DNA from 2 places in the Teichococcus aestuarii genome. Region 2 is predicted to be linked to the other one. Evidence: riboswitches for the same ligand, from Rfam matches in the RefSeq annotation. Region 2 holds a riboswitch; the other holds the start of a gene.
What was found. Region 2 has a riboswitch for cobalamin ahead of ACFOY6_RS01270 (DUF1636 family protein). Riboswitches for the same ligand answer to the same signal wherever they lie in the genome.
Positions count from the first base shown of each region.

Region 1 (5,883 bases), on a different contig from region 2:
GGCGCCACCTCGGCCAGCACCGGCTGCCCGGTGACGAGCGAGCGGCCGAAGCGGCCACGCGCCAGATCGGCCAGCCAGGCGCCGTATTGCAGCAGCACCGGCCGGTCCAGCCCCGCCTCCGCGCGCAGTGCCTCGACCATCGCGGCGCTCACCCGGTCCTCGCCGAAGCGGGCGGCCGCAACGCGCAGGGCGAGGTCGCCCGGCAGCGCCTGCAGCGCGGCGAAGCAGAGCGTCGCCACCACCAGCGCCACCAGCCCCGCCTGCGCCAGCCGGGCGGCCAGCAGGCGGGCGAGGCTCAGGCCCACCGCAGCCCGGCCGCGCCGTAATCCTGCTCGAACGGGTCCAGCACCACCGAGGACAGCGCCACGCGCGGCGAGACCGCCACATTGTGCTCGAACCAGGAGACCGGGATGACGGGCAGCTCGGATTGCAGGATGGCGGCGATGCGCCGGCGCAGCGGCGCGCGCTCCGCCTCCGCGAAGCTGCCGAGATAGGCGCGGGTGAGGTCCAGCATCTCGGGGTTGTCGAAGCCGGGGGAGGACCAGAGCTGCCGGTCGCCGGTGAAGTCGGGGATGATGGTGCCGATCGGGTCCGGCACGTTCACATAGGTGCGGGCCAGCAGGCTGCATTCCATCGAGCCGTCGCGGATGGCGCCGGGCAGCGCGCCGGAGGGGCCGGGCCGCACCGTGATCTCGGCCCCCACGGCGCGCCACTGGGCCTGGATGGCCTGCGCCATCACCGGGATCTCCGGGCGGTTGGAGGGCACCATCATCGCGGCCGCCAGGCGCTGGCCGTCCTTGTGGCGGATGCCGTCGGCGCCTGGAGCCCAGCCGGCCTCGTCCAGCAGGCGGCGCGCCTCGGCCGGGTTCCGCCGCAGCGGCGGCAGATCCGGGTCGTGCCAGCCGGAGAGCACGGGGGGCAGGAGCTGGGTGGCGCTGCTGGCCGGATGGCGCAAAATGGCGGCGGCCAGCCCCTCGCGGTCGATGGCCAGCGAGAGGGCGCGGCGCACCCGGACATCGGCGAATGGCGGCCGGCGCAGATTCATGACGATCATGCGCGGGCGCGGGATGGTGGCACTGAGGATGCGCGCCCGGCCCGAGGCCTGGATGCGCTCCGCCGCCTGCGGCAGCAGGGTGAAGGCGATATCCGCCTCGCCGGCCTCGGCCAGCCGGGCGCGGGTCTCGCCCAGCGGCACGGCGCTGTAGGCCAGGCGCCGCACCGCTGGCGGCGCGCCCCAGTATTCCGGGAAGGCCTCGGCCTCGATGCCGCGGATGCCGTCCAGCGCCGTCACGCGGAAGGGGCCGGTGGCCACCGGGCGCTGCGGCCGGCCCTCCGCGTCATAGGCGGACGGGGCAAGGATGATGCCGGCATAGTCGGTCAGGCAGCCGGGCAGGGGGGCGAAGGGCGTCTCGGTGCGGAACACCACCTCCCGCTCGCCCTCGGCCCAGAGCGCCGCCAGCGGAATGGCGGAAAGGCTCTCGGCCAGGGGCCGCACCCGCTCCAGCGTGCGCACCACGAGCGGCGCGGTGACGGGCGTGCCGTCATGGAAGCGCGCCTCGCGCAGGCGGAAGCGCCAGGTCAGCCGGTCTGGCTCCACCGACCAGCTCTCGGCCAGCAGGCCGCGCAGCGTGCCGTCAGGGCGCACGCCCACCAGTGTCTCGGCGATGCCGAGGCGGCGCAGTACATAGCCGGTCTCCACCGGGTCGGGGCTGCTGAACTCCCAGGGAGAGACCACGCGCAGAACCGCCGCCTCGGCGCGCAGCGGGCGGGCGAGCAGCAGGGCGGGGGCGGCCAGCATCAGGCGGCGCGGCAGGCCGGGGGCGGGGCGGGCAGGCGCCAGGATCGGGGCGCGAAGGCCCGGCAGGTCGGTCATCATCGTCTCCTGCACCGGGGAATCCCGCCCGGCGATGTGGGGAAAAGGCCTCGGCGGCAGGTCTCCTGGCTCGCGGCCCGGCGGGGTGGCCTGCGCCCCCCGCCCTCCGGTGCCCCGCCTTCCCGGGCCTGCTGGCCCAGTGGCGCGCCCCCCTGGCGGAGGGCTGGCGGGCGCCGGAATGCCGCCTACAGTTGCGGGATCAGCCACCGACTTGCCCCCGGATCGGCTCCGGTGCGGGCGCACGGTGTTCCCTTTTCACCCGCTCGCGCGGGACCGTCGAAGCCTCAGCATAGGCAGGCGCGGCGGCGGCGGCAATTCGCCCGCCTGCATCCCGCAGCACGGAGGCCGCCGCCGCCTCGTGCGGCAGCGGCACGCCATGCGCCCGCCGGTAGGCGGCGGCGAACTCGGCCCGCTCCATCGCCTCGCACAGGTCGAGGTGCCGCAGCAGCCGCCGCTCCGCCCGCGCCGAGGAGCCGAGCTGGCGGCGGAACATGCGCCACAGCAGATGCGCGTTCACCGCCCAGGGGTCGTAGGCGTGTTCCTGCATCCGGCGGCGCACGGCGGGCGGCAGGGCGTCGAAGCAGGCCCACTCATCGCCGCGCCAGCGGCGCCAGCGGCCTTCACGGGCGGTGATGTCGTTGAGGGGGGGAGATGCCATATCCGGCGTTTATGTTATGGTATAACATAACGCAAGGGGGCAGGTGCGAGGCGGGGAGGGGCGCTGCCCTCCCCGTTCCCGTCAGGCCCGGGCGGCGGCCTCGCCGGCGGCGTGGCCGAGCGCCACGGCGGTCAGCAGGCCATTGCCGGAGAGATAGCCTTCGGCCCGGCTGCCGGAGACGCCGCAGGCGGCGCCGCCCGCCGCGTAGAGGTTGGGAAAGGGCGTGCCATCGGGGCGCAGCACGCGGGCGGCCTCGTCCACCACCAGCCCGCCCTGGGTGTGGAACAGCGCGCCCGTCACCCGCACGGCGCGGTAGGGCGGCACCAGCGGCGGCTGATGGGCGAAGCTGCGGCCGAAGCCATCCGTGGCGCCGGCCTGCTTGAGCGCCTCCACCTCTTCCAGCGTGGCGCGCAGCGCCGCCGCGGGCAGCTTCGTGGCGGCGGCGAGGGCGGCCACGTCCGGCGCGGACAGCACCACCCCCGCCGCCTCGGCCTGGCGGAAATCCTCGAACTGGCGGGCAATGCCGGCGATGCGCTCGTCGAACACGCTCCAGGCGATGCCCTCCGGCTGGCGCAGCACCACCGCCGCCTGCTCGGAATAGCCGTGGCTCTCGTCGGAGAAGCGGCGGCCCTCCAGGTTCACCTGCACGCCGCCCTGGGTGATGGTGGCCCAGGAGATCAGGATGCCGATGGGGTGGGCGACCGAGCCATGCCCCTGGTGGCCGGAGAGGTGCCGCGTGGCCGCCCCCAGCGCCTCACCCCAGAGCAGCGCCTCGCCCTGGTTGCCGGCATGACCGAAATACAGCGCGCCGGCCAGTTGCGGCACATGCTCGGCCACCAGCGCCGGATTGCCGCCATAGCCGTTGCAGGCCAGGATCAGCGCGCCGCAGCCGAGGCGCTCCCCGCTGCCATCCGGGCGGCGGAAGGCGATGCCATGGATGCGGCCTTCCGCATCGGCGTAGAGATCCGTCACCTGCGCCTCGCACAGGATTTCGGTGCCGGCGGCCTCGGCCGCCTCGCGCAGCCGGTTGACCAGTTCCTCGCCGGAGCGGCTGGGCAGGCCGTGCATGCGGCAGGCGGAATGGCCGGGGTAGCGGAAATCGGTGATGACCGAGAAATCCAGCCCGTGCCGGTCCGCCAGCCATTCCAGCACCGGGCCGATGCGGGTGGCGATGGCGCGCACCATCGCCGCATCCGGCTCGCCGCCGGCCTTGGCGAGGATGTCGGCGGCGAAGCGCTCCGGGCTGTCCGCCTCGCCCGCCGCCTGCTGCCAGCGCGTGCCGGGGGCGGGGATCAGCCCGGCGGAGAGGGCGGTGGAGCCGCGCGGCACCGGGTCGCGCTCCAGCACCAGCACCTCCTGCCCCGCCGCGCGCAGCGCCAGGGCGGCGGTGAGGCCGGCGGCGCCGGCGCCCACCACCACCACCGGCATCCGCACCTCGAAGCTGACGCCCTCGGCCGGAAGCACCCTCATGCCGCGCGCACCTCATCCAGCGCCGCGGCGATGCTGGCAACGCGGCAGACCGGCCGCAGCGCGGCGATGGCCGTGGCATGGGTCTCGGCGCCGAAGGCGGCGCAGCCATCCTCCAGCACGGTCACGTCCATGTCCCGCACATGCGCGTCCCGCACCGTGGAGGCGACGCCGCCATTGGTGACGATGCCGGCCACCAGCAGCCGCCGGATGCCCGCCTTGCGCAGCACCCATTCCAGCCGCGTCATGTAGAAGGCGGAATAGGCCAGCTTCTCCACCGAGAGATCGGCCGGCTGCAATTCGTCGACGAGCTGGTGGCCCCAGGCGCCGGGGCAGAAATCGCCCTTCCGCAGGAAGGGGCGCAGCGCCTTCAGGTGCGGCGAGATCATCGGCTCGCCGCCCTTGCCCGGCACCAGGGTGAACTGGGTGGAGACCACCCAGCCGCCCTTCGCGCGCAGCGCCTCGGCCAGCGGCTTCAGCTTGCCCGGCAAGGCGGCGATGGCGGGGTCGCCCTGGCCGCCGCGCGCATAGGCGCCCTCGGGGTGGATGAAGTCGTTCTGCAGATCGACGATCAGCAGGGCGGTCTCGCTGACCGGGACAGGCTCGTGGCTCATGCCGCGCGCTCCACGTCGCGGCTCATGCCGCGCGTTCCACAATGACGTTGCCGAGGCGATCGACCCGCGCCACCAGGCCGGGATCGACCACGGTGGTGGCGTCCGGCTGCTCCAGGATGGCCGGGCCGGGGATGGTGGCGCCCTCCGGCAGTTCCAGCCGGGCATAGATGGCGGTGTCGTGCCAGGCGCCGCCGAACCAGACGGGGCGGCTGCCGCGCCGCGCGCCCTCCACCGTGGCCTCCTTCTCCGGCGCCAGCAGGCCGAGGTCGAAGCGCGGCCGCCGGCCGATCGCCGCCGTGCGGAGATTGACGATGCGCACGCCGAGGCCGGGCAGCAGGCGGGAGAAGCTGGTCTGGTAGGCGCGCTCGAAGGCCTCGCGCACGATGGCGCGGGTCAGCCCCGTGCTGCCGCCCTGCACCGCGACCGGCAGCGGCACGGCGACGGTATGGGTCTGGCCGGCATAGTGCATGTCCAGCTCGAACACCGTGTCGATCCGCTCGACGGCGAGGCCGGCGGCCTCCACCACGGCGCGGGCGGCGGCGGCCTCCGCCACCATGCGGCGGTCGAGCGCCGCCTCGTCCATCGCCTCCAGCGTCAGGTTCACCGTCTGCACCTGGTCATGGCGGATGTCGGCGATGACGCAGCCCAGCGCCGAGGTGACGCCCGGGAAGCGCGGCACCAGCGCCGCCTTCAGCCCGACCTCGCGGATCAGCGCGCCCGTATGCAGCGCGCCGCCGCCGCCGAAGGGCACGACCGCGAAGCGCGACGGATCATGCCCCCGCTCGATGGAGACGAGCCGGATGGCACCCGCCATGCGCGCATTGGCGACCCGCAGGATGGCCTCCGCCGCCGCCATGGCATCGAGGCCGAGCGGCGCGCCCACATGCGCCAGGATGGCCGCCTTCGCCGCCTCCACATCCAGGCGCGCGAGCTTGCCGCCGATCGGCCGCTCGGCGTTGATGCGGCCGAGCACGACATTGGCATCCGTCAGCGTGGGCCGGGTGTTGCCCTGGCCGTAGCAGACCGGGCCGGGGCGGGAGCCGGCGCTCTCCGGCCCCACCTGCAGCAGCCCGCCGGCATCGACATGGGCAATGGAACCGCCGCCGGCGCCGATGGTGCTGATCTCGATCATCGGCGTACGGATGACCAGGCCGAAATCGATGGTGGTCTGCGCCGCCAGCGCCGTGCCGCCCCCCACCACCAGCGAGACGTCGAAGGAGGTGCCGCCGAGATCGCCGGTGATGACATCGGGGAAGCCGGCCTCGCGCGCG
Region 1 is NZ_JBHSCH010000052.1:26,723-32,605, reverse strand. It holds partial or broken gene ACFOY6_RS17795 (ABC transporter permease) at 1-305, opposite strand, end outside; gene ACFOY6_RS17790 (ABC transporter substrate-binding protein) at 296-1,873, opposite strand; cobalamin riboswitch at 1,912-2,166, opposite strand; partial or broken gene ACFOY6_RS17785 (DUF6525 family protein) at 2,298-2,531, opposite strand; gene ACFOY6_RS17780 (FAD-dependent oxidoreductase) at 2,613-4,001, opposite strand; gene ACFOY6_RS17775 (cysteine hydrolase) at 3,998-4,612, opposite strand; gene ACFOY6_RS17770 (hydantoinase/oxoprolinase family protein) at 4,635-5,883, opposite strand, start outside.
Region 1: another riboswitch for cobalamin. It lies ahead of ACFOY6_RS17790 (ABC transporter substrate-binding protein); the one in region 2 lies ahead of ACFOY6_RS01270 (DUF1636 family protein).

Region 2 (5,883 bases):
GGAGGCGGAAAGATCCTCGAGCAAAGCGGCGAGGCTGGCAAAGGAATCGAGCCCCACCGCGTGCCCCGCCTGCCCGCCCACCGCCGGATAGTCCGAGAGCAGCACCGCCACGCGGCGCGCCGCGCGCGGCGTGGCGGCGAGGCGCGCCCAGCCCAGGGCGCGCTCGGCGGCGAGGGCGATGCCCGCCGCGTCCGGCGCCAGCAGGGTGCGGGACTGCTCCAGTCCCGGCAAAGGCGGGGCCTCCGCCTTGAAGCCGATGGCGGCGGTGAGCAGGCGGCCATCCAGCTCCGGCAGCACCACCTGCATGGCGAGGTCGCTCTGCGACAGGCCGCGCGACGATGCGGCCCAGAGCTCGCGCGCGGCGCCGGAGAGGATGAGTTGCAGCACGGGCGCGCCGGCGGCTTCCAGCGGCGAGGCGCCATCCTGCCGGGCGGAGAAGGCGGTGGCGTTCAGCACCACGGCGGGGCGCCATGCCGCCAGGCGCTCCTGCACCAGCGCGGCGGAGGCGGGCTCTTTCAGGCTGGCGGCGTAGAGGCCGCGCACGCGCAGGCCACGTTCCCGCAAGGCGGCGGCGAGCGCCAGCATCGGCGCGATGTCGCCCGAGACGAGATGCGAGCGGTAGAAGACGATGACGGCCTGGGGGTCGTTCTCCTCCAGGCCGAGCGGGTGCTCGCCGGCCGGCGGCAGGGGAAGCGGGGCGGCGCCGTCATCCGCGCCGAGGCCCGCGGCATGGCCAGCGAGGCGCAGCGCGGCGGCCAGGTTCTCCGGCCCGCCGGCCAGCAGCAGCGCATCCAGCCGCGCATGGAGGGCGGGTGGCATGGTGGAGAGGGCGGCGAGCTTCGCGTCGTCCCGCCCGCAGCCGGGGAGGAGGGCGAGGGGGATGCCCTCGCGCCGGCAGAGGGCGGCGACTTCCTCGGCGCCGTAGCGCCAGTATTCCAGCCCGCCCAGCAGGCGGATGACGACGGCCCGCGAACGCGCTAGCGTCTCCTCCGCGTAGAGATCCACCGAGAGCGGATGGCGCAGCCGCCCGAGATTGGCCAGCCGCAGCGAGGGCCGCGGCTCCGCCAGCATCGACCAGCCCATGGCGGCGGCGCCGAGGTCGCTGTCGCTGAAGGAGAGCAGCACGAGGTCGGCCGGGGCGTGGCCGAGATCCTCGGCCTGCTCCGTCTCGTCCAGGCTGCGTGTCTCGCGGACCAGGAGGTGCATCAGTTCCGTTCTTTTTTGGAAAAAAGAACCAAAAAACTTTTGTCAGTTGGCGGCGCGCCAAACTCGAAAAGTCTTTTTGCTTCTTTTTCTTCAGAAAAAGAAGATTCTTACTTCAGGATGGCCTTGGCGATGGCCTCCTGATCCATCCCCGCCTGCCCGATGACAACGAGATGCCCGTCGCGGTCATCCTTCCAGGCCTGGTCGAAATGGTGACGGAAGCGGCGGCCGACACCCTGCACCGCCAGCCGCATCGGCTTGCCCTTCAGCCGCACGAAGCCCTTGATGCGCAGGATGTCGTGCCGCGCAGCGATCTCTGGAAGGCGGTGCAGAAGTTCGTCGGCCGAGTCGTATTCCGGCAGGACAAGAACAAAACTCTCGAAATCGTCGTGCTCATGCGCGCCATCCTCCGCGTCGTGGTGCGAGGGGCGGGCGGCGAGGTCGTCCTCGGCGGCGGCGTTGAGGCCGAGCAGAATGTCGGGCGGGAGCGCGCCCTCGCGGGCGGGCACCATCTTCACCGCGCGCGGCAGGTGCGGCGCGATCTCGGCGCGCAGCCGCGCCAGCGCCGCCTCGTCCAGCAGGTCGGCCTTGTTGAGCACGACGATGTCGGCGCTCGCGAGCTGGTCCTCGAATACTTCCGCGAGCGGGTTGTCGTGGTCGAGCGAGGGGTCGGCGGCACGCTGGGCGGCGACGGCCTCCGGGTCGTCGGCGAAGCGGCCCTCGGCGGCGGCGGGGCCGTCCACCACCGTCACCACGCCATCGACCGTGACGCGGGAGCGGATGGCAGGCCAGTTGAACGCCTTGATCAGCGGCTTGGGCAAAGCGAGGCCGGAGGTCTCGATCAGGATGTGCTCGGGCGGGTTGGCGCGGCCGAGCAGCGCCTCGATGGTGGGGATGAAATCGTCCGCCACGGTGCAGCAGAGGCAGCCATTGGCGAGCTCGACGATGTTCTCCGCCTCGCAGCCGGGGATGCCGCAATCCTTCAGCGTCTCGCCATCGACGCCGAGGCTGCCGAACTCGTTGACGATGATGGCGATGCGGCGCCCATCGGCGTGCTGCATCAGGTGGCGCAGCAGCGTGGTCTTTCCCGCGCCGAGGAAGCCGGTGACGATGGTGGCGGGCACTTTTTCCAGCGCGCTCATGCGGCGTTCTCCTTTGGGGTCTCGGTCAGCGAGGGGAGGCGGCCCAGCACCACGCTGCGCAGCGAATCCGGGCGGCGGGAGGGCAGCACGGCGCCGGTGGCGTGCGCCGCATAGGTCTCGCCATAGGCCAGCAGGTCGGCGGCCAGGGCGGGGGAGAGGCGGCCGAGCAGATAGCTCCACTTGCCCGGCTGCGTCATCGCGGCGGCGCAGCCCTGCTGGCAGACGGAGAGGCAGGTGACGGGGCGCAGTTCCACCGGCGGCGCCGGGTGGGCGGCCAGCGCCTGTTCCAGCGCCGCGAGCAGGTGGCGGCCGGGGGGCGTCTCGCCTTCCTCTAGCGTGCGCCCGGCGCGGCAGGTGGTGCAGACCAGCAGCACCGGCTTGGCGGGAAGGGGGGTATCCGGCATCCGTGACCTCAGCCCTGAACAGGTGGCACCCGGGGGTGCCTGGCGCGCATGAGGTGCCGACCGCCCGTGCCGTCTCCGGCGCCGGGTCGAGGCGCCCGGGGGTGGATGCCCGGGCACATCGCCGCCCGCCGGGGCACCCCGCCCGGTGGCACGATCCGATGGCGATGGCAGGTCTCCTGGCTCGCGGATCAGGCACGGAGCGCCGGCCTTCCCGGCGCCGCGTGGCGCCAGTGGCATGGTGGCGATCCGCTCTCCGCCTACAGTTGCGGGGGCAGCCGCGGCCTGGGGCGCTGCCGCCCGTCACCGCATTCCCTTTTCACCTTCCGCGGACGGAAGGACCATCGCCGGTTTGGTAGGCGGCGGCGGGGCCGGGAGTCAAACCCTCTCTCGCTCCCGCCGCAGCTTGCAGGCTACTTGCCGGGATGTTTTCGGTTCTTTGAACCATACCGATGGGCATGGTGAATACAATATGAGTCCGGGCTCGCATCGAAGGGAGCAATAGAAAGCGCGTTGTTTTATTTTCTCATGAAATATCCGTGCCTCCTGCCGGCATATTCTCGTGGCTCCCGGTCTCTTGATTGTTCCAGGGGAAGACCGCGGGCAGGATGATTTTGCCTTTGGGCTGGACAATTTCAGCCGGCTCGTTTAAAGCCTCTGCAACCTATGAGGCGGCGGCACAGCAATGTGTCTTTTTTGGGGCGGGCCGGATGGCCTTGGACCCCTTTCGGCCTGTTCGGGCTGCCGGTCCGTTCAGGCCCCGCCTTCCGACCCACCCCATGGAGGTGATGCCGACCGCCCGGCGGACGGCAGACCACGAGGACGCATGGAAACAGAAACCCCCACCCGGCCGGGCGACGACGCCCCGCCGCCGGTGAAGATCGCGCTTCGCAACGTCTTCAAGGTGTTCGGCGACCAGCCGGACGACGCCATCCGGATGGTCCGCGAGGGCCGCACGAAGGATGAGATCCACGCCGAGACCGGCTGCACGGTCGGCGTCAACGATGCCAGCTTCGACATCCATGCCGGCGAGATCTTCGTCATCATGGGCCTCTCGGGCTCCGGCAAGTCCACCCTGCTGCGGCTGATCAACCGGCTGATCGAGCCCTCCGCCGGCGCGATCCTGGTCGAGGGCCAGGACATCACCCGCATGTCGAAGCGCGAGCTGATCGAGCTGCGCCGGCGCGACATGAGCATGGTGTTCCAGTCCTTCGCCCTGCTGCCCAACCGCACCGTGCTGGACAACGCCGCCTTCGGCCTGGAAGTGGCCGGCGTGGCCGAGGCTGAGCGCCATGCCAAGGCGATGGCCGCGTTGCGCGGCGTGGGCCTCGACGCCTATGCGCAGAGCCGGCCGGACCAGCTCTCGGGCGGCATGAAGCAGCGCGTCGGCCTCGCCCGCGCCCTGGCGAGCGAGCCCACCGTGCTGCTGATGGACGAGGCCTTCTCCGCCCTCGACCCGCTGATCCGTACCGAGATGCAGGACGAGCTGCTGCGCCTGCAATCCGAGCAGAGCCGCACCATCATCTTCGTCAGCCACGACCTCGACGAGGCCATGCGCATCGGCGACCGCATCGCCATCATGCAGCACGGCGTGGTGGTGCAGGTGGGCACGCCGGACGAGATCGTGACGAAGCCGGCCAACGACTATGTCCGCTCCTTCTTCCGCAACGTCGATGTCAGCCAGGTGTTCCGCGCCGGCGACATCGCCCGCGAGACGCAGGTGACGCTGATCGAGCGCCGCGGCATGGCCATCCCCGCCGCGCTGGAGCGGATGCGCCGGCACGACCGGGACTTCGCCATCGTCGTCGGGCGGGACAAGAAGTACCACGGCATGGTCAGCGCCGAATCGCTCTCCCGCGCCGCGCGCAGCGGCGAGGCAGACCCCTACCACCGCGCCTTCCTGGCCGATGTGCAGCCGATCGACGCCGCCGACACCCTCTCCGACGTGATGGGCCGCGTGGCGCAGAGCCCGCACCCCGTGCCGGTGGTGGATGCCGAGCGCCGCTATGTCGGCTCGATCAGCAAGTCCGCCCTGCTGATGTCGCTCGACCGCTCCGGCAACTGAGGACCGCACCCCATGCAGGATCTCGACCTTGGCATCGGTGACGGCGCCGATGCCGTCGTCAACTATGTGCTCGACCATTTCACGCCGGCGCTGGACGGCATCGCCGCCGGCATCGGCTTCGTCACCGACGGCATCCGCGACGGGTTGACCGGCCTGCCGCTGCCGGTGGCCGTCATCGCCATCGCGCTGCTGGCGCTGTGGCGGGTGGGCTGGAAGTTCGCCCTCTTCGCCATCGCGGCCCTGCTGCTGATCGGCGGCATGGGGCTGTGGGAGCGGATGATGGAGACGCTCTCCCTCGTCCTCGCCGCCACGCTCATCGCCATCGCGCTCGGCGTGCCGCTCGGCATCGCCATGGCGCGCAGCAATGCGGTGCAGATGGTGGCGCGCCCGGCGCTCGACCTGATGCAGACCATGCCGGCCTTCGTCTACCTGATCCCGGCCGCCATGTTCTTCGGCCTCGGCGCCGTGCCGGGCACCATCGCCACCGTCATCTTCGCCATGCCGCCGGTGGTGCGGCTGACCAACCTCGGCATCCGCCAGGTGCATGCCGAGTTCATCGAGGCCGGGCTCGCCTTCGGCTGCACCCCCGCGCAGCTGCTGCTGAAGGTGCAGATCCCGAACGCCCTGCCCTCGATCATGGCCGGCATCAACCAGACCATCATGCTCTCCCTCTCCATGGTGGTCATCGCCTCGATGATCGGCGCGGGGGGGCTCGGCAACACCGTGCTCACCGGCATCCAGCGGCTCGATGTCGGCACCGGCTTCGAGGGCGGGCTCGCCGTCGTCGTCCTGGCCGTGCTGCTCGACCGGATCACGCAGAGCTTCGGGCAGGCCGGACACGGCTTCCGGTTCCGCCAGCTTTTCGCGGGGCGCGGGTGACAAGCCGTAGCCGGGGGAAGGAATTCCCCCGGGCCCCCTTCTTTTCCTTCTGCAAGTTCCCGGGCGGGCCTGCGGCCACGCCCCAACAACAGGAGACACGCATGCTTCTCAACAAGCGCACCTTCCTCGGCCTCTCCGCCGGCCTCCTCGCCGCTCCCCTGGCGTCTCCGGGCCTGCTGCGGGCGCAGCCGGC
Region 2 is NZ_JBHSCH010000002.1:1,481-7,363, reverse strand. It holds gene cobN (cobaltochelatase subunit CobN) at 1-1,206, opposite strand, end outside; gene cobW (cobalamin biosynthesis protein CobW) at 1,314-2,345, opposite strand; gene ACFOY6_RS01270 (DUF1636 family protein) at 2,342-2,749, opposite strand; cobalamin riboswitch at 2,899-3,107, opposite strand; gene proV (glycine betaine/L-proline ABC transporter ATP-binding protein ProV) at 3,573-4,811, shown strand; gene ACFOY6_RS01260 (ABC transporter permease) at 4,824-5,690, shown strand; gene ACFOY6_RS01255 (glycine betaine ABC transporter substrate-binding protein) at 5,792-5,883, shown strand, end outside.